One region of the Kitasatospora sp. NPDC051914 genome, then DNA from elsewhere that is predicted to be linked to it. Evidence: predicted binding sites of a transcription regulator. Region 1 holds the regulator's gene; each other region holds the start of a gene.

What was found. Region 1 encodes HrcA, which represses chaperone genes, less so after heat shock. Its sites were predicted from a motif close to TTNGCACTCNGNNNNNCNGAGTGCNAA; they were not measured.
Region 2: the regulator HrcA is predicted to act here: its motif matches at 2,738-2,764, upstream of groES (co-chaperone GroES).
Region 3: the regulator HrcA is predicted to act here: its motif matches at 3,927-3,953, upstream of groL (chaperonin GroEL).

The regions. Positions count from the first base shown of each region.
Region 1 is NZ_JBFAXX010000009.1:9,741-16,548, reverse strand. Features, by position in the region: gene AB0M03_RS08315 (PDZ domain-containing protein) at 1-2,291, opposite strand, end outside; gene AB0M03_RS08310 (16S rRNA (uracil(1498)-N(3))-methyltransferase) at 2,396-3,145, opposite strand; gene dnaJ (molecular chaperone DnaJ) at 3,196-4,335, opposite strand; gene hrcA (heat-inducible transcriptional repressor HrcA) at 4,408-5,448, opposite strand; gene htpX (zinc metalloprotease HtpX) at 5,707-6,627, shown strand; gene AB0M03_RS08290 (hypothetical protein) at 6,647-6,808, shown strand, end outside.
Region 2 is NZ_JBFAXX010000019.1:112,571-119,378, reverse strand. Features, by position in the region: gene AB0M03_RS15015 (hypothetical protein) at 1-226, shown strand, start outside; gene AB0M03_RS15010 (polysaccharide deacetylase family protein) at 288-1,166, shown strand; gene AB0M03_RS15005 (class I SAM-dependent methyltransferase) at 1,148-2,317, opposite strand; gene AB0M03_RS15000 (hypothetical protein) at 2,355-2,657, opposite strand; gene groES (co-chaperone GroES) at 2,906-3,211, shown strand; gene groL (chaperonin GroEL) at 3,304-4,932, shown strand; gene AB0M03_RS14985 (LysR family transcriptional regulator) at 5,114-6,118, shown strand; gene AB0M03_RS14980 (WhiB family transcriptional regulator) at 6,210-6,539, opposite strand.
Region 3 is NZ_JBFAXX010000005.1:43,733-50,540, forward strand. Features, by position in the region: gene AB0M03_RS05360 (glucosyl-3-phosphoglycerate synthase) at 45-1,049, opposite strand; SAM riboswitch class I at 1,187-1,316, shown strand; gene thrC (threonine synthase) at 1,334-2,611, shown strand; gene AB0M03_RS05370 (ubiquitin-like small modifier protein 1) at 2,643-2,921, shown strand; gene AB0M03_RS05375 (cold-shock protein) at 3,546-3,752, shown strand; gene groL (chaperonin GroEL) at 4,073-5,695, shown strand; gene AB0M03_RS05385 (Uma2 family endonuclease) at 5,894-6,466, shown strand; gene AB0M03_RS05390 (hypothetical protein) at 6,486-6,808, shown strand, end outside.

The DNA of each region.
Region 1 (6,808 bases):
CGGGCGGACTCGGTGCCGCGGCCGGGCGGGGTGACGTAGGCGTGCGAGGTGCCGAGTTCGCCGACGGTCTCCCACAGCAGGTCGACCAGTTCGTCGTGGCTGCCGAGGCGCTCCACCAGCGGGCGGTAGCGCTGCAGGACGCCGGCCCAGTCGACGCCGTTCATGTCGGCGCGCCAGAAGTTGTCCCGCATGATGCGGCCGTTCTCGTCGAACATCTGCCGCCACTCGGCGGCCGGGTCGACGGTGACCCGGACCCGGGCGAGGTCGACGTCGACCTCGTCGTCCTCGCCGGCCTTCTGGTCGGCGGGGACGATCCGCAGCCGGGACTCGTCCAGCACCGCCAGCCGGGAGCCGTCGCCGCTGACCGCGTAGCCGTCCAGGGCGCCGACCAGCTCCTCGGCGCGGCGCTTCTTGAAGTCGAAGCGCTCCAGCACCGGGCGGGGGTGGTCCTCCTCCAGCGAGGCCGCGGTGTCGCCGAGCTCGCCGAGCAGCGGCAGCCGCGTCCAGACCACGCCCTCCTTGGTGGCCCTCAGGCTGCCGAAGGAGCCGCCCTCGACCGGGAAGGGGAGGATGCGGTCGGCGATGCCCTCCAGGTCGACCCGGGTGGCGGCGGGGGCGCCGTCCTCGGTGTCCGCGCCCTCCTTGGCGTCCTTGCCGGACGGCCTGCCGTCCTCCTCCTCGCCGCCGACCGGGCGGCCGGCCCGCTGCGGGCCGAACGGCGACGGGGTGTCGGCGGCCAGGGTGATCAGGTAGGGGCGGCAGCCGGTCGGGAACGACAGGTCGAAGGAGTGCGCGTCGTAGACCGGGTCGAAGCTGCGCACCGACAGGAAGGCCAGGTGCTTGCCGTCGGAGGTGAAGGCCGGCGCGTAGTCGACGAACCGCTGCTGGGTGGCCTCGCTGACGCTGCGGCTGGTCAGGTCGGCGAGCATGATCTGGCGCAGCGACCAGGCGCCGAGCGCCGGGCTGGACCAGGCCAGCCAGTTGGAGTCCGGGCTGAAGACCAGGCCGGTGGCCTCGCCGTTCTCGCTGCGGGCGAGCTCGTGCACGGTGCCGTCGGAGAGCGCGACGAGCAGCACCCGGCCGTCGTGCGAGGCGACGGCGAGCTGCCGGCCGTCCGGCGAGACGGCCAGGTCGAGGACCCGGCCGAGGCCGCCCGCGGCCAGCCGGCGCCGGTCGGCGGCGAGCACCGCGGGCGCGTACTCGAGCGCGTCGTCGCCCTCGGCGTCGGTGACCCAGACGGCGCCCTGGGTGCCGTCGGCGCCGGGCACCACGCGGGCGAGGCGGGCGCGGGCGCCGGGGGTGGCGTCCAGCACCCGGGCCGGGCCCTCACGGTGCGTCAGCCAGTGCACGGTGCCGCGGACGACGACCGCGCTGGCCCGGCCGGTGCGGTCCGGGGCGACGGCGTCGAGCCGGCCGGCGGCCGAGACCGGGTGCGGCTGGCGGCGGGTGCGCGGACCGGCGAGCCGGACGTCCAGGCGGCGCGGTTCGGCGCCGTCCAGGTCGTCGAGCAGCCAGAGGTCTCCCCCGCTGTGCCAGACCACCCGGGTGCCGTCGGTGGTGGCGTTGCGGGCGTAGAACCCGCCGTCGCTGTGCCGGCGCAGGTCGGAGCCGTCGGGGAGGCTGGAGTACAGCTGCCCGGTGCCCTCGTGGTCGGAGAGGAAGGCGATCCTGGAGCCGTGGGGCCCGCCGACCCACAGCGGCGACTCGATGTTGCCGTCCAGGCCGGTGTGCAGCCGCTCGAAGTCCCGCTCGCCGATCCACAGCTTGCCGGTGGTGCCGCCGCGGTAGCGCTTCCAGTGCGCGGGCTCCCGGCTGAAGGCCGACAGCAGCAGCACGCGGTCGCCCTCCGGCTCGAAGGCGAGCCCGCCGACCGGCCCGTACGGCAGCCGGGCCGGCTCGCCGCCGTCCAGCGGGACGGCGAAGGCCCAGGTGCGGCGCAGGGTGGCCTGGCCGGCGGTGGTGACGGCGACCGGGCGGCCGTCGGCCGTCCAGCCGCGCAGCGCGGTGCGGGCGCTGCCCCAGTGGGTGAGCCGCCGGGAGGGGCCGCCGTCGGCGGGGGCGACGTGGATCTCCGGTGCGCCGTCCCGGGTGGACGTCCAGGCGACGTGCCTGCCGTCCGGCGAGAAGCGCGGGTGGCTGACCGGCGTCTGGTCCGCCGTCAGCCGCCAGGCCCGGCCGCCGTCCAGCGGAGCGAGCCAGACGTCGTCCTCGGCGACGAAGGCGACCAGGTCGCCGTGCAGGTGGGGGTGGCGCAGGTAGGCGCCCTGGGAGGTGCTCTGCGGTTCGGTCACAGCAGCACCCTAGGCACCGCCGCGCCACCCCGCAGGGGGTTTCTTCTTGAGCGTACGAACCCGGCGCGAACCGGCCGCCCGCGCGCCCCGCAGGCGGGGAGGAGTCAGGACCAGCGGCCGGTGCGGCCGAGCAGCAGGGCGCCGGCCGCCACGCCCGCCGTGGAGGTGCGCAGCACCGACGGGCCCAGCCGGTACGGTGCGGCGCCCGCCCCGGCGAAGGCGGCCAGTTCCTCCGGCGAGACGCCACCCTCCGGGCCGACCACCAGCACGATGTCGCCCTTCTCCGGCAGCGCCGCGGTGGCCAGCGGCTCGGCGCCGTCCTCGTGCAGCACGGCGGCGAAGGCCGCCGCCGACAGTACCGGCGCCAGCTGACGGGTGGTCACGAGGTCGTGGACCCCGGGGAAACGCAGCCGCCGGGACTGCTTCCCGGCCTCCCGCGCGGTGGCCCGCCACTTGGCGAGGGCCTTGGCCCCCCGGTCGCCCTTCCACTGGGTGATGCAGCGGGAGGCCGCCCACGGGATCACCGCGTCGACGCCGACCTCGGTCATGGTCTCCACCGCGAGCTCGCCGCGGTCGCCCTTGGGGAGGGCCTGGACGACGACGATCCGCGGGCCCGGCTCGGGCTCCTCGCGGACGGTGTCCACGGTGACGTCCAGCGCGTCCTTGCCGTGCACGGCGGTCACCGTGCCGTCGACGCCGAGGCCCAGCCCGTCGGCCAGGGTGATCGCCTCACCGGCCTCCAGCCGCTTCACCGCGACCGCGTGCCGTCCCTCGGGCCCGTCCAGCCGCACCACCGCACCGGCCACGGCCCCGGCCAGCACCGCACTCTCGACGACGAACACCGGCGCAGTCATGACGGGGGCTTCCTTACGAGAGTGAGTACCGAAGGGGCGCGCGGTGGCTCCTACCGGCCGTTGAAGGCGTCCTTGAGGCGGGAGAACAGGCCCTGCTGGCCCGGTGCGAACTGGCCGGACGGGCGCTCCTCGCCGCGCAGCATGGCGAGCCGCCGCAGCAGCTCCTCCTGCTCGGGGTCGAGCTTGGTCGGCGTCTGCACCTCGACATGCACTATCAGGTCGCCCCGGCCGCCGCCGCGCAGGTGCGTGATGCCGCGGCCGTGCAGCGGGATCGACTGCCCGGACTGGGTGCCGGGCCGGATGTCGACCTCCTCCAGCCCGTCGAGGGTCTGCAGCGGCACCTGGGTGCCGAGGGCGGCCGCCGTCATCGGGATGGTGACGGTGCAGTGCAGGTCGTCGCCGCGCCGCTGGAACACCGCGTGGCTGGTCTCGGCGATCTCCACGTACAGGTCGCCGGCCGGGCCGCCGCCGGGGCCGACCTCGCCCTCGCCGGCCAGCTGGATGCGGGTGCCGTTGTCGACACCGGCGGGGATCTTGACGGTGAGGTTGCGGCGGGCGCGGACGCGGCCGTCGCCGGCGCACTCCGGGCACGGGGTCGGCACGACGGTGCCGAAGCCCTGGCACTGCGGGCAGGGGCGGGAGGTCATGACCTGGCCGAGGAAGGACCGGGTGACCTGGGAGACCTCGCCCTTGCCGCGGCACATGTCGCAGGTCTGGGCGGAGGTGCCCGGTGCGGCGCCCTCGCCGGAGCAGGTGGTGCAGGTGACGGCGGTGTCGACCTGGAGTTCCTTGGTGGTGCCGAACGCGGCCTCCTCCAGGGTGATCTCCAGGCGGATCATGGCGTCCTGGCCGCGGCGGGTCCGCGAGCGCGGGCCGCGCTGGCCGCCGGCGGCGCCGAAGAAGGCGTCCATGATGTCGGAGAAGCCGAAGCCCGCGGCGCCGAAGCCGCCCGCGCCCGCGCCGCCGCCGTTGGGCGACAGCGGGTCGCCGCCGAGGTCGTAGACCTGGCGCTTGGCCGGGTCGGAGAGCACCTCGTAGGCGGCGTTGATCTCCTTGAACCGCTCCTGGGTCTTCGGGTCCGGGTTGACGTCCGGGTGCAGCTCACGCGCGAGGCGACGGAACGCCTTCTTGATCTCGTCCTGCCCCGCATCCCGTCGGACGCCGAGTACCGCGTAGTAGTCCGTGGCCACCAAATGCTCCGCTTGTTCCGCCTCTAGAAGGTGCTTGCGTTCGACCGGCTGCGCTCGTTGCGCAGCCCGCTGTTACGACTCGGCCAGGATCTGACCCACGTACCGTGCCACCGCCCGCACCGCCCCCATTGTGCCCGGGTAATCCATCCGGGTCGGACCGATCACACCCAGCTTTGCCACGCTCTGGTCGCCCGAACCGTAACCGACGGAGACGACGGACGTGGAATTGAGGCCCTCGTACTCGTTCTCCCGGCCGATCCTGACCGTCATTCCGGACTCCGCGGTCTCACCCAGCAGGCGCAACAGCACCACCTGCTCCTCCAGTGCCTCCAGCACCGGCTGGATGGTCAGCGGGAAGTCGTGCCCGAAGCGGGTCAGGTTGGCCGTGCCGGCCAGCATGATCCGCTCCTCGTTCTGCTCGGCGAGGGTCTCGAAGAGCGTCGCCAGCACGGTGGAGACGATCGGCCGGTCGCCGGGCTCGAAGGCGTTGGGGAGGTCGTCCAGGACGGAGGGCACGTCCGGCAGCCGGCGGCCTGCGGCCTGGGCGTTGAGCCTGGCCCGCAGGTCGGCCAGCACGCTCTCGCCGACCGTGCCGGGGCAGTCGACGATGCGCTGCTCCACCCGGCCGGTGTTGGTGATCAGGACGAGCATCACCTTCGCGGGTGCCAGTGCGACCAGCTCGACGTGCCGGACGGTGGAGCGGGTCAGCGACGGGTACTGCACGACCGCGACCTGGCGGGTCAGCTGGGCGAGCAGCCGGACGGTGCGGGCGACCACGTCGTCGAGGTCGACGGCGCCCTCCAGGAAGTGCCGGATGGCCCGGCGCTCGGGAGCGGTCATCGGCTTGACCTCGGCCAGCCGGTCGACGAACAGGCGGTAGCCCTTGTCGGTGGGGATGCGGCCGGCGCTGGTGTGCGGCTGGTGGATGAAGCCGTCCTCCTCCAGCGCCGCCATGTCGTTGCGCACCGTCGCCGGGGAGACGCCGAGGTTGTGCCGCTCGACGAGGGCCTTGGAGCCGACCGGCTCCTCGGTGCCCACGTAGTCCTGGACGATCGCGCGCAGCACGGCGAGCCTGCGCTCGTCGAGCGGGCGGACGCTTGGACGCGTGTCGATGAGACGCTCGTCGACCCTGCGCTCGTTGGCCACGGGGCACGCACCTCCGTCTTCGCCCGTTGGACCTGGTGACCGTCCGGTTCCCTGGCACTCTGGATGGCAGAGTGCCAGGACCGTACCTGCCAGTGTAAGTGCCCGACCCCGACGGCTGGAACGGGCCTCCCACGTGATCCTCGACCGATCCGGCGGGCGCGTCCCGTGCCCCGCCCGGCGGCCGGTGGCAGCATCGAAGGCGAGCGAGTTACCGAAGGAGCAGCGATGTCGTCGACACGGCAGCACTCCCGCTTCGCACCGGACCGCGGCCTGACCGGCCGGATGGTCACCACCATGTTCCTGATCGGCCTGGTCTACGTGGGGTTCACCGGGCTGCTGATCGTCCTGCTGCGCGGTGCCTGGCCGCTGATCCTGGTGCTGTCCGGCGGCCTGTTCGTCGCGCAGTTCTGGTTCAGCGACAGGATCACCGAGAAGGCGATGGGCGCCCACGAGGCGTCGCCCGAGGAGTACCCGCAACTGCACGGCACGATCGACCGGCTCTGCGCGCTGGCCGACATGCCCAAGCCGCGGGTGGCGGTCGCCCGCAACGACATGCCCAACGCCTTCGCCACCGGCCGCAACCCGCAGAACGCGGTGGTCTGCGTGACCACCGGGCTGCTGCGCCGGCTGGAGCCGGAGGAGCTGGAGGGCGTCCTCGCGCACGAGCTGTCGCACGTCGCGCACCGGGACGTGGCCGTCATGACGGTGGCCGGCTTCCTCGGCGTCCTGGCCGGCGTGATGACCAGGGTCGCGCTGTACGGCGGCTTCCTGGGCGGCAACCGCAACAGCAACGACCCGAACACGGCGATCGCGCTGATCGTCGTCCCGCTGGTCAGCATGGTCGTCTACGCGCTGAGCTTCCTGCTGACCCGGATGCTGTCGCGCTACCGGGAGCTGGCCGCCGACCGCTCGGCGGCGCAGCTGACCGGGCGGCCGAGCGCGCTGGCCTCCGCGCTGACCAAGGTCACCGGGCAGATCGCCGCGATCCCGACCGAGGACCTGCGCAAGGCGCAGCCGTACAACGCCTTCTACTTCGCCCCGGCGCTGAACGCGCGGGAGGCCGCGTCCCAGCTGTTCTCCACCCACCCGTCGCTGGAGCAGCGGCTGGCGCAGCTGGCGAAGATCTCCGCCGAGCTCGGCCGCTGACGGCCCGGAGAGGACGGTCATGGGATTCCTGGACACCCTGCTCGGGCGGAGCAAGCCGGTGAAGCCGGACCTGGACCAGCTGTTCGGCATCCCGTCCGCCGCGCTCACGCTGGAGGCGGCGGCCGGGTTCCTGCCGACCGGGCTGGGCTCGGTCTGCTTCGCGGCCGTCGAGGGCGGTGCC
Region 2 (6,808 bases), on a different contig from region 1:
CGCCGAGGGGCGGGCCGCCGAACTGGAGCACTGGGTGCGCGAGAGGGCGCTGCCCGGCCTGCGCGCCGCCGGCCCCGAGCGGCTGGAACTCCTCACCGCCGCGGGCGACCGCGTCCTGCTCATCACCTGGTGGACGGGCGAGCCGGGGCACGTCCCCGATCCGCCGGACGGGTTGCTCGCGCGACCCGTCCACCGGTGGTCGTTCACCAGTACGCACGTCGAGTAGCGTGCTTTCCTGAGAAATCGCTGACCCGGTCCTGCGGCCGGGCTGGGTGGGGGAGCGCGCGTTGCCGAAGAGGTCCTTGTCCTGCGTCCTGGGGGCAGCGGCCCTCCTGGCGACCCTGACGGCGTGCGGCAGCACCCCGCGCAGCGCGGCGCAGGCCCCGCCGGCCCGCACCACCGCGCCCGCGAGCGGCGCGCCCGCCACCACCGCGGCGGCCGCCCCCGCCGGCGATCAGGCCGCGGCCCCCGCCGCAGCCTGGGCCAAGTGGGGCCTCAAGCCGCTGCCCGCCGCCCCGGCCGCGCCCGCCGACAAGCCGGTCAAGCTGCCGGCCACCGGGCCCGTCCCGGTCTTCAGCGAGGTGCCGACCACCGACAAGGTCGTCTTCATCACCATCGACGACGGCGCCGAGAAGGACCCGAAGTTCGTCGAGATGGCCACCGACCTCAAGGTGCCCTTCTCGATGTTCCTGACCCGCGACATCGTCCGCAGCGACTACGGCTACTTCAAGCCGCTGCAGGCCCTCGGCAACCGCATCCACAACCACAGCACCGGCCACCCCGCGATGAGCGGCCTGACCGCCGACCGGCAGAAGGCCGAGGTCTGCGACGCCCAGAGCGCCCTCACCGAGCAGTACGGCACCGCCCCGCTGCTGTTCCGCCCGCCCTACGGCGACGGCGCGCACAGCCCCGGCCTGAACAGCGCCGTCCGCCAGTGCGGCCCGCGCGCCGTGGTGCTCTGGCGCGAGTCCATGCAGATCCACGACATGCAGTACCAGTCCGCCGACAAGAAGCTCCGCCCCGGCGACATCATCCTCGCCCACTTCCGCGGCCCCAAGGACCTCAAGGGCGAGACCATGACCAAGATGTTCGGCGAACTGCTCGCCCGCATCCAGGAACAGGGCTTCTCCGTCGGCCGCCTGGAGGACTACATCGCCGCCGGCTGACCCAGCATCATCAGCGGCCCGTGGTCCGTGCGGCTCAGAATCACCGTCACCTCGTGCGGCCCGCTCGGCTTCAGCTGCCGGCGCAGCTCCTCCGGCGTGATCGAGATCCCCCGCTTCTTGATCACCACCGTGCCCGCCCCGCGCTCGCGCAGCAGCGCCTTCAACCGCTTCACGTTGTACGGCTGCACCTCGCCGATCTCGTAGGCGTGCGCGAAGCGGGTGGGCACCAGCTCGTCCGCCGTCACGTACGCGATCTGCGGGTCCACCAGCCGGCCGCCGACGTGCTCCGCCACGTCCGCCACCAGCCCGGCCCGGATCACCGCGCCGTCCGGCTCGTACAGGAAGCGGCCCACCGGGCCCGCCTCCGCGCGCTCACCGGTGCCCGACAGGCTGTGCCCGCCCGGCAGCACCGTCGCCCGGTACGGCGCCGCAGCGGCCGTGCCGAACCAGATCACCGCCTCCTTGACCTCCCCGTGGTCGGAGACCCACTCCGCCTCGGCCCCCTCCGGCACCAGCTCGTGCGGAATGCCGGGAGCGACCTTCAACGCCCCGAACGGCGTGCGCCGCGCCGCCTCCAGCGCCCAGGACAGCGGCGGCGAGTACGCCTCCGGGTCGAAGACCCGCCCCCGCGAGGTGCGCCGCGCCGGATCGGTGAACACCGCGTCGAAGCCCTCGACGTCCACCTCCGTGACGTCCGCGCAGCGCACCTCCACCAGGTCGGCGAGGCCCAGCGCGGCGGCGTTCGCCTCCGCCACCGCACAGGTCAACGGATCCCGGTCGACGGCCAGCACCGACACCCCGGCCCGGGCCAGCGCGATCGCGTCCCCGCCGATGCCGCAGCACAGGTCGGCCAGCCGCCGCACCCCCAGGCCCGCGAACCGGGCCGCCCGCCACTCGGCGACGCTGCGCCGGGTCGCCTGCTCCACGCCGTTCGGGGTGAAGTACATGGCGTCGGCGTCCGCGCCGAACTTCGCCCGGGCCCGCTGCCGCAGCCGCGCCTGCTCCAGCGCCGCCCGCACCAGCTCCGCGGGGTGGTTGCGCCGCAGCCGGGTGGCCAGCGCCAACTCCTGGTCGGGGGTGAACTCCCGCAGTTCGGCGAGCAGGGCCCGCCCCTCGTCGGTCAGCAGCGCCCGGAACGATTCGATCTCCACCCGGCCATTGTCCCCGGGCCCGGCGGCGGGCCGCCGCTCAGCGGCCGAGCGCCGCCAGTGCGGCCGCGACCAGCACCGGCCCGAGCACCACCAGCGAGACCGGGGCGATCCGGTGGCCCCGGCGGGCGGTCGCCGCCATGCCCACCAGCGGCACCGCCACCGCGGCCAGCAGGATGCCGACGCACATCGCCACCGCGCCGGCGCCGCTCCCCGGCGTGGCGAGTGCGAACACCAGGGCCACGGACGCGTAGACGGCGAGGCAGCCGAGCGGCACTTCGAGGGCGAGCAGCCAGGCGGTGTGCAGGAGGTCCCGGCGGACGGACGGTCGGATCGTTGCCATGGGGCGAGCCTGTCGCGGGCGGTGCGCACGCACATGAGTACGACTACTCAGCTTCCCCCGGGGACACGGGGCGACTGGCGTTGGCACTCTGGTTGACTGAGTGCTAACGGCAGCCTATGGTCGTTCCTGGCACTCCCCCCGGGGGAGTGCCAATGCGACGGAGCGTGCCTGACCCCCGCGACGGCAGGCCTGCGGACATCGCCCTTCCCTGTTAGACAACCCCGTAATCTCCGAAGGGGAGCTCGGACGTGACCACCAGCAGCAAGGTTGCCATCAAGCCGCTCGAGGACCGCATCGTGGTCCAGCCGCTCGACGCCGAGACCACCACGGCCTCCGGCCTGGTTATCCCGGACACCGCCAAGGAGAAGCCCCAGGAGGGCGTCGTCCTGGCCGTCGGCCCGGGCCGCTTCGAGGACGGCCAGCGCCTGCCGCTCGACGTCGCCGTCGGTGACATCGTCCTCTACTCCAAGTACGGCGGCACCGAGGTCAAGTACCAGGGCGAGGAGTACCTCGTCCTCTCGGCTCGCGACGTTCTCGCCATCATCGAGAAGTAAGCCGTAACGGCCCGCCCCGGAACCGCGTCAGCTCTGACCCGGGCCGGGGCGTGCTTGTTGGTCAATCCGTAAAACCCTGAGGAAACGGGAACATGGCGAAGATCCTGCAGTTCGACGAGGACGCCCGCCGCTCGCTGGAGCGCGGTGTCAACAAGCTGGCCGACACGGTCAAGGTGACCATCGGCCCCAAGGGCCGCAACGTCGTCATCGACAAGAAGTTCGGCGCCCCCACCATCACCAACGACGGTGTGACCATCGCCCGCGAGGTCGAGCTCGACGACCCGTACGAGAACCTCGGCGCGCAGCTCGTCAAGGAGGTGGCCACCAAGACCAACGACGTCGCGGGTGACGGCACCACCACCGCGACCGTGCTCGCCCAGGCCCTGGTCAACGAGGGTCTGCGCAACGTCGCCGCCGGCGCCGGCCCGGCCGCCCTGAAGAAGGGCATCGACAAGGCCGTCGCCGCCGTCTCCGAGCACCTGCTCTCGGTGGCCCGCGAGATCGAGGGCAAGGACGACGTCGCCGCCGTCGCGTCCCTCTCCGCCCAGGACACCCAGGTCGGCGAGCTCATCGCCGAGGCGATCGACAAGGTCGGCAAGGACGGTGTCATCACCGTCGAGGAGTCCAACACCTTCGGCGTCGAGCTCGAGTTCACCGAGGGCATGCAGTTCGACAAGGGCTACCTGTCGCCGTACTTCGTGACCGACGCGGAGCGCCAGGAGGCGGTCCTCGAGGACCCGTACATCCTGATCAACCAGGGCAAGATCTCCTCCATCCAGGAGCTCCTCCCGCTGCTGGAGAAGATCCTGCAGGGCGGCTCCCGCCCGCTGCTGATCATCGCCGAGGACGTCGACGGCGAGGCGCTGTCCACCCTCGTGGTCAACAAGATCCGCGGCACCTTCAACGCGGTGGCCGTCAAGGCCCCGGGCTTCGGCGACCGCCGCAAGGCGATCCTCGGCGACATCGCCGTCCTCACCGGCGGCACCGTCATCTCCGAGGAGGTCGGCCTCAAGCTCGACCAGGTCGGCCTGGACGTGCTCGGCACCGCCCGCCGCGTCACCGTCACCAAGGACGAGACCATCCTCGTCGACGGTGCCGGCGACTCGGACGCCGTGGCCGGCCGCGTCGGCCAGATCAAGGCCGAGATCGCCGCCACCGACTCCGACTGGGACCGCGAGAAGCTGCAGGAGCGCCTGGCCAAGCTGGCCGGCGGCGTCTGCGTCATCAAGGTCGGCGCAGCCACCGAGGTGGAGCTCAAGGAGCGCAAGCACCGCCTGGAGGACGCCATCTCCGCGACCCGCGCCGCGGTCGAGGAGGGCATCGTCGCCGGCGGTGGCGCCTCGCTCGTCCACGCCGCCAAGGTCCTCGAGGGCGGCCTCGGTCTGTCCGGCGACGAGGCCACCGGTGTCGCGGTCGTCCGCAAGGCGCTCGCCGAGCCGCTGCGCTGGATCGCCCAGAACGCCGGCCTGGAGGGCTACGTCATCACCTCCAAGGTCGCCGACCTGGAGACCGGCCACGGCTACAACGCCGCCACCGGCGAGTACGGCGACCTGGTGAAGGCCGGCGTCATCGACCCGGTCAAGGTCACCCGCTCCGCCCTGGAGAACGCCGCCTCCATCGCCTCCCTGCTCCTCACCACCGAGACCCTCGTGGTGGAGAAGAAGGAGGAGGAGGCCGACAACGGCCACGGTCACTCGCACGGCCACGGCCACTCCCACTGACCCCGAGTCGGCCACCCCGGAGGCCCGGCCCTCCCGCCCCACGGCGGGAACGGCCGGGCCTCCGGCGTTCCCGGAAGCGGGGACGTGCCGACGCACAGGGGCTCCTGTCGTGGTTGCCCGGGCGGGCACGGCCTGGGGCGTTCGGTTCCGTCGGGGTCAAAGGGTGGCTTATAACTGAGCCATGATCGAGGCCCGCCACCTTCGTGTTCTCCGTGCCGTCGCCCGGACCGGCTCCTTCTCCGCGGCCGCCCGCGAGCTCGGCTGCACCCAGCCGGCCGTCAGCCAGCAGATGAAGGCGCTGGAGAAGTCGGTGGCCACCCCCCTGGTGGTCCGCTCCGGGAAGGGCATGCAGCTCAGCGAGGCGGGCGAGGTGCTGCTGAAGCACGCCTCCGGCATCCTGGCCGGTCTGTCCGCCGCGGAGGAGGAGGTGGCGGCGATCGCCGGCCTCCGCTCGGGCCGGGTGCGGCTGGTGTCGTTCCCGACGGCGAGCTCCACGCTGGTGCCGCGGGCGGTGGCCCAGGTCAGGGCGGCCAGCCCGGGGATGCGGGTGTCACTGGTGGAGGCGGAGCCGCCGGAGTCGCCGGGGATGCTGCGGGCGGGGGAGTGCGAGGTGGCGCTGGCGTTCCGGTACCCGGACTCGCAGGGCGGTGCCGCGGTGGCACCCTCCCCGCACGCCTCGCCCCGGGAGGCCCGTGCGGCGGCGGTGCTGGAGGCGGCCGCCTCGGCCGCGGCGACCGATTGGTCGGACCTGGTGGTGCAGCCGCTGCTGGACGATCCGCTGGTGGTGCTGGTGCCGGCGGGCCACCGGCTCGCGGACCGGGACGGCCGGCAGCCGGTGGGGCTGGGGGAGCTGGCGGACGAGCCGTGGATCGCGGGCTGTCCGCAGTGCCGCGGGCACCTGGTGGAGCTGTGCGCCGGGGCGGGCTTCGAGCCCCGGATCGACTTCGCGACCGACGACTACCCCGCGGTGGTGGGCCTGGTGGCGGCCGGGCTGGGGGTCGCGGTGCTGCCGGGCATGGCGCTGGACGCGGTGCGCCGCGAGGGGGTGGCGGTGGTGCCGCTGGCGACCACCGCGGGGGAGCCCGTGCGGCGCGAGGTGGTGGCCCTGACCCTGCCGGACCTGGCCGGGGTGCCCGCGGTGGGCCTGATGCTGGATCAGCTCACGGCAGCGGCCGCCGCCCGCTGACCGGTCGGCGGCCGCCCTGCCTGGTCGCCGCTGAAACGTTTCTTCACTCTCGGCCCGGCCGGACCCCGGTGCGCCGAGTCCTGATCGCACCTCACCGCCGGACGTTCGCCGGCATGGCCAGCGGCACCTCGGCCAGCTGCCGGTTGCGGGAGCGGCCGAGCAGTTCCTCGCGCTCGTCCTCGGTCAGGCCGCCCCACACACCGTACGGCTCGCGCACGGCCAGTGCGTGCGCCGCGCACTCGGCCCGCACCGGGCACCGCATGCAGACCTCCTTGGCACTGGCCTCGCGCGAGCTGCGCGCGGCCCCGCGCTCGCCCTCGGGGTGGAAGAAGAGAGAACTGTCGACGCCGCGGCAGGCGGCGGAGAGCTGCCAGTCCCAGAGGTCTGCGTTGGGGCCGGGGAGGCGGGAGAAATCTGCCATGGCTCATTCCCTTCAATGACTCAGGACTCGGGCTCGGATCGACGGCTGCGAAAAAGGACTCGGGGCCCGCTAGCTGCGGCGAGGCTGCACGGGGCCGGTACGGACACCTGGAAATATGACTTACGCCACTCACCAGGACAAGTCACCCACACACCGACACAACAGTCAATGACCGTATGGAAGCTATAAAAACGGACAAACAGGGCATGGTGGTGGTCAGGCTCCGCGTGGCAATCGGGTGGCAGTGCGCCGGGTCGTCCCGGGGTGCG
Region 3 (6,808 bases), on a different contig from region 1:
GGGACCGCCGCGGCAAACCATTCGAAGCCCCGCGCGGGCCGCGCTCAGCGGTCCCGGTACTCGGGGACGGTCCGCATCGGCGGGCGTTCCAGGGCGGTGACCTCGTGGGTGTGCGCGGTGAAGCCGCGGGTGCCCGGGTCCCGGCTGAACTGGGTGAGCAGCGGGTGGACGAGGTCCTCGCCGGCCTTCAGCCGGTGGGCGCGGTCGAGCCGCTCCAGGGCGGTGCGGTAGATCGTGGCGGCCATCCGCCCGAGCGCCTGGCCGTCCTGGTGGCGGTGGTGCCGCACCCCGACGTCGACCTGGGCCAGCGCGTCCAGGCCGACCTCCTCCAGCGCGTCCACCAGCAGACCGAGTTCCACCCCGTACCCGGTCGGGAAGGGCAGCCGCTCCAGCAGCGAACGGCGCGCCGCGTACTCGCCGCCGAGCGGCTGGACGAAGCCGGCCAGCTGCGGCCAGTGCAGGTTGAGCAGCGGCCGGGCGACCAGCTCGGTGACCCGTCCGCCGCCGGCCGGCACCACCGCCCCCTCGGTCTCCAGCGGACGGTCGTACATCGCCTTGACCAGCTGGATCCCGGGGTCGGTGAGGAGCGGGCCGACGATGCCGGAGACGAAGGCCGGGTCGAACTCGCGCAGGTCGGCGTCGACGAAGCAGACGATCTCGCCGGTGGTCGCCAGCAGCGAGCGCCAGAGCACCTCGCCCTTGCCGGGGGCCGCCGCGAGCCGGGGGAGCACGTCGTCCCTGTGCACCACGCGGGCGCCGGCCGCGCGGGCGGTCTCGGCGGTCCGGTCGACCGAGCCGGAGTCGACCACCACCAGTTCGTCGACCAGGGGGTGGCGCTCCATCAGCTCCTCGCGGACGGTGGCGACGATCTCCCCGACGGTCGGTTCCTCGTCGAGTGCGGGCAGGACGACGCTGACGGTGCCGGCCCGACCCGCCGCCCGCTTGGCGGCGAGCAGCCGCTCCAGGGGGCGGTCGGCCGCCGTCCAGGAGCGGCGACGCAGCCAGGACGCCACCTCCGGGAGGACGTCGGGACGGGGCAACTCGGTCACGGTCTCGCTCCTCGCAACTTCCATCTCGCGGATCGGACGCAACCTCTCGGCGCCCGGGCCTTCGGATACAGTCTTCGTACTGAGGTCGAGCCTTCGCACGCCGGGGTCGCCGCAGCGCACGACACACAACTTCACAGAGCTCATCCAGAGGGACTGAGGGAACGGCCCGTTGACGTCCCGGCAACCTTCTCGCGCGGCGGTCGCAGGCCCGCGGGACAGGTGCCAATTCCGGCCTGTGGCGCAACCGCGTCACGGGGAAGATGAGGAGAGAGGCCTCCGCCACCATGGCTACCGCTACCCCTGCACCCGTTGCCGCCGTCGATCTCGGTCCGGCCGCAGCGCTTTCCTGTCGCGAGTGCGGCACCTGCTTCCCGCTCGGCCCGAGCTTCGCCTGTCTCGAGTGCTTCGGCCCGCTGGAGATCGCCTACGACTACTCCGGCTACGACGCCGCGGAGCTCCGCAAGCGGATCGAGGCCGGCCCGGCCAGCATCTGGCGCTACGCCCCGCTGCTGCCGGTGCCCGCGGACGTGGCCGGCAAGCCCAACCTGAACCCCGGCTGGACCCCGCTGGTGAAGGCCGACAACCTCGGCCGCGAGCTCGGCTTCACCGCCCAGCTGCACGTCAAGGACGACTCGGGCAACCCCACGCACTCCTTCAAGGACCGGGTGGTGGCCTGCGCCATCGAGGCGGCCCGCGCCTTCGACTTCACCACGCTCTCCTGCTCCTCCACCGGCAACCTGGCCGGCGCGGTCGGCGCGGCCGCGGCCCGGGCCGGATTCAAGTCCTGCGTGTTCATCCCGCACGACCTGGAGCAGGGCAAGATCGTCATGGCCGGTGTGTACGGCGGCGCCCTGGTCGGCATCGACGGCAACTACGACGACGTGAACCGCTTCTGCTCCGAGCTGATCGGCGACCCGGCCGGCGAGGGCTGGGGCTTCGTCAACGTCAACCTCCGCCCGTACTACGGCGAGGGCTCCAAGACGCTGGCTTTCGAGATCTGCGAGCAGCTCGGCTGGCGGCTGCCGGAGCAGATCGTGATCCCGATCGCCTCGGGCTCCCAGCTCACCAAGATCGACAAGGGCCTGCAGGAGCTGATCAAGCTCGGTCTGGTCGAGGACCGCCCCTACAGGATCTTCGGCGCCCAGGCCGAGGGCTGCTCCCCGGTCTCCGCCGCCTTCAAGGCCGGCCACGACGTGATCCGCCCGGTCAAGCCGCAGACCATCGCCAAGTCGCTGGCGATCGGCAACCCGGCCGACGGCCCGTACGTGCTGGACATCGCCCGCCGTACCGGCGGTGCCGTCGAGGACGTCACCGACGCCGAGGTGGTGGCCGCCATCAAGCTGCTGGCGCGCACCGAGGGCATCTTCGCCGAGACCGCGGGCGGCGTGACCGTCGGCGTCCTCAAGAAGCTGGTCGAGACCGGGCAGCTGGATCCGTCGAAGGAGACCGTCGCGATCAACACCGGCGACGGCCTGAAGACCCTCGACGCGGTCGCCGACGCCGGCCTGACCGCCACCATCCGCCCGACGCTGGAGTCCTTCCGCGCCGCCGGCCTCGTCTGAGCAGCCCACCCCCGTCCGCAAGGAGCACCGCATGAGCGCCACCGTCCGCATCCCGACCATCCTGCGCACCTACACCGGCGGCTCCGCCGAGGTGACCGCCGAGGGTGACACCCTGGCCGCGGTCATCGCGGACCTGGAGCAGAACCACACCGGCATCTCCGCCCGCATCCTGGACGACGCCGGCAAGCTCCGCCGCTTCGTCAACGTCTACGTGAACGACGACGACGTGCGCTTCGCCGACGGCCTGGAGACCGCGGTCAAGGACGGCGCCTCGGTGTCGATCATCCCCGCGGTGGCCGGCGGCTGCTGACGTTCCGTCCGAGACGGGAAGCGGAGAGCCGCCGCCGGGACCGGAACCCGATTTTCCGGTCCCGGCGGCGGCTCTCGCCGTGCCGGGTGGAAATACCACCGCCTGACGGGGAGTAGAGTTCGGCCGTGGCAGTGCTCCCCTCCGCGCCCGCCCGCCCCTGATCAGCCGCAATACCCGGAATTCTGCAGCCCGGCCGACCGGTCGGATCGTGTGCGCAGCGCTCCGGGGCCGATCGACGGCCACGTCCGCCCGCTGAGACGGGACGCGGACGGCACGGGGACGAACCTGTCAGGCAAGTGTCAGAATTCATACGGCAATATGTCGTTTTCTGCCCGTTATGTCCGGCGTGAATTGCCGAGATCCGCCGCTTTCATCCCGTCATATCCCTTGTCATGGCCCGGGATTTCCGTGAAGTTGGCCCTGTTGCACAGGGCTCCTGTCCGGATACATTCAGCCGCGGTCGACGCATTCACCGTCCGCCGGGCCCGTTGAAGGGCCACGGGCGGTGGTCTGCGGCGTGCAGGGCTGCGCCCAGGGGGGGTTCCCTCGGGCCGGCCCACCGGACCTGGGCCCGCAAAGACTGCGGACCCGTGAATGGCCAGCACAGCACAAGGGGAGTTCGGAATGGCTCAGGGCACCGTCAAGTGGTTCAACGCGGAGAAGGGCTACGGCTTCATCGCGGTCGACGGTGGTGCGGACGTGTTCGTCCACTACAGCGCGATCCAGATGGACGGCTACCGCACCCTCGAAGAGGGCCAGCGGGTCGAGTTCGAGATCTCCCAGGGGCAGAAGGGGCCGCAGGCGGACATGGTTCGTGCCGCCGCGGGCTGACCTTCGAAACCTGCGGAGCCCTCGGCTCGTCACGAGCTGGTCGGCGATTTCTTCGCGCCAGGCCCGTACGACACGTCGTACGGGCCTGCGTCATGTCCGGAACCGGTGCGGCCGGTCCGTGGGGACACGGCGATCGGGCTTGCACTCGCCACCCGTGAGTGCTAATCATTGGCGTTAGCACTCACAGCATGAGAGTGACAAGCGGACCGGGTCGGTGAGGCCCCGGCGAGCGGTAGGGGAAAGGACCCCCGCTCACAGGGCCGTCCGTCGCGGGCACCTCTGGTCCGAGCAGTCGACCGTGTCCCGGAGGACCACTTCAGATGGCCAAGATCATCGCTTTTGATGAGGAAGCTCGCCGCGGCCTTGAGCGCGGTATGAACCAGCTTGCCGACGCCGTCAAGGTCACGCTCGGCCCCAAGGGCCGCAACGTCGTCCTTGAGAAGAAGTGGGGCGCCCCCACGATCACCAACGACGGTGTCTCCATCGCCAAGGAGATCGAGCTCGAGGACCCGTACGAGAAGATCGGCGCGGAGCTCGTCAAGGAGGTCGCCAAGAAGACCGACGACGTCGCGGGTGACGGCACCACCACCGCCACCGTGCTCGCCCAGGCGCTCGTCCGCGAGGGTCTGCGCAACGTCGCCGCCGGCGCCAACCCGATGGCCCTGAAGCGCGGTATCGAGAAGGCCGTCTCGGCCGTCTCCGACCAGCTGCTCGCCCAGGCCAAGGACGTGGAGACCAAGGAGCAGATCGCCTCCACCGCCTCCATCTCCGCCGCCGACACCCAGATCGGCGAGCTCATCGCCGAGGCCATGGACAAGGTCGGCAAGGAAGGCGTCATCACCGTCGAGGAGAGCAACACCTTCGGCCTGGAGCTCGAGCTCACCGAGGGCATGCGCTTCGACAAGGGCTACATCTCCGCGTACTTCGCCACCGACCTGGAGCGCATGGAGACCAGCTTCGAGGACCCGTACATCCTCATCGCCAACTCCAAGATCTCCTCGGTCAAGGACCTCCTCCCGCTGCTCGAGAAGGTCATGCAGAGCGGCAAGCCGCTCGTCATCATCGCCGAGGACGTCGAGGGCGAGGCCCTGTCGACCCTGGTCGTGAACAAGATCCGCGGCACCTTCAAGTCCGTCGCCGTCAAGGCCCCGGGCTTCGGCGACCGCCGCAAGGCCATGCTCGGCGACATCGCCATCCTCACCGGCGGCACCGTCATCTCCGAGGAGGTCGGCCTCAAGCTGGAGAACGCGGGCCTCGACCTGCTGGGCACCGCCCGCAAGGTGGTCATCACCAAGGACGAGACCACCATCGTCGACGGTGGCGGCGACAGCGAGCAGGTCGCCGGCCGCGTGAACCAGATCCGCGCCGAGATCGAGAACAGCGACTCGGACTACGACCGCGAGAAGCTCCAGGAGCGCCTCGCCAAGCTGGCCGGCGGCGTGGCCGTCATCAAGGCCGGCGCGGCCACCGAGGTGGAGCTCAAGGAGCGCAAGCACCGCATCGAGGACGCCGTCCGCAACGCCAAGGCCGCCGTCGAGGAGGGCATCGTCGCCGGTGGTGGCGTCGCCCTGCTGCAGGCCGGTGTCGCGTTCGACAAGCTGGAGCTGGAGGGCGACGAGGCCACCGGTGCCAACATCGTCCGCGTGGCGCTCGAGGCCCCGATCAAGCAGATCGCGACCAACGCCGGCCTCGAGGGCGGCGTCGTGGTGGAGAAGGTGCGCAACCTCCCCGCCGGCCACGGCCTGAACGCCGCCAGCAACGAGTACGTCGACCTCATCGCCGAGGGCATCATCGACCCGGCCAAGGTCACCCGCTCCGCGCTGCAGAACGCCGCCTCCATCGCGGCGCTCTTCCTCACCACCGAGGCCGTCATCGCCGACAAGCCGGAGAAGGCCTCCGCGGCCGCCGGCGGCGGCATGCCGGGCGGTGACATGGACTTCTGATCCTCCCGAGGATCAGCAGTCCGGAACGCTCCGCGAGGGCGGTCTCCCCACCACGGGGAGGCCGCCCTCGCGGCATTCCCTCCGTCACTCACTCGTTCGTGGGACGCTGGGCCCATGACCGGATGGGGCGCCTCGGACGATCCGTGCAGTGACGACCACGAGCGTCGAACGGGAGACAGGAGGTCGGCGGTGACTGCGATGTCGGTCGAGCCGGGGCGTCAGTGGGACTACCTGCTGAACACCTGGCTGGAGCTGGACGTCCCCGAGGGCTGGCGCGCGGAGATCGACGAGGGAGAGATCCGTTTGGTGCCGCCGCCCAACGTGGGCCACAACGTGATCGCCGGTGAGGTCCACCAGGCGCTGCTCGCGTGCCTGCCGCCCCAGGTGGGCGTCTACCAGACCCTGGGGACGGAGATCGTTTCGCTGGAGAAGCTGTACGTGCCCGACCTGGTGGTGGTGGACAAGGCGCGCCTGGTGGCGCAGGAGGCGTCGATCGACGCGGCCGGCCTGCTGATGGCGGTGGAGATCACTTCGAAGCGCACCGCCCGGCTCGACCGCACGAAGAAGCTCTGGGCGTACGGTCACGCCCCCGTCCCGCTCTTCCTGCTGGTCGACCGCTTCGACGAGGAGGGGCCGACGGTGACGCTGTTCTCCGAGCCGGCCCAGGGGCGGTACCAGCGGGGTGTCCGCACGCCGTTCGGGCAGCCGGTCGCACTGCCCGAGCCGTTCGCGATCGAGCTGAGCACGGCGGGGTTCCCGGCCGGCAAGTGAGCTGCGGGAGAATGGGCGGATGGCCAGTCCTGAGATCGAAGCCGCCCTGCACGGTGCCCGTGCGTTGATCCTCGCCGACCTGACCGCCCGGGACGTGGCGGATGCGGCGGTGGTTTCGCTGGTGGAGGATGCGGTGACGCACCGGCGGTGGTGGCTGGAGCAGTGGTCGGACGGTGTCGGGTTCGTCCTCGGGCTGGTCGCCCAGGACGTGCAGGACGCCCTGCTGGAGGCGTACGGGCGCTGGCCGCTGTGCGCGGACTGCGCCGCCGAGGACGACCCGCACGCGCTGAGCGTGGAGCCGGAGCTCGGCCCCGACCCGCACTGGGTGTGCGGCAAGCGCGG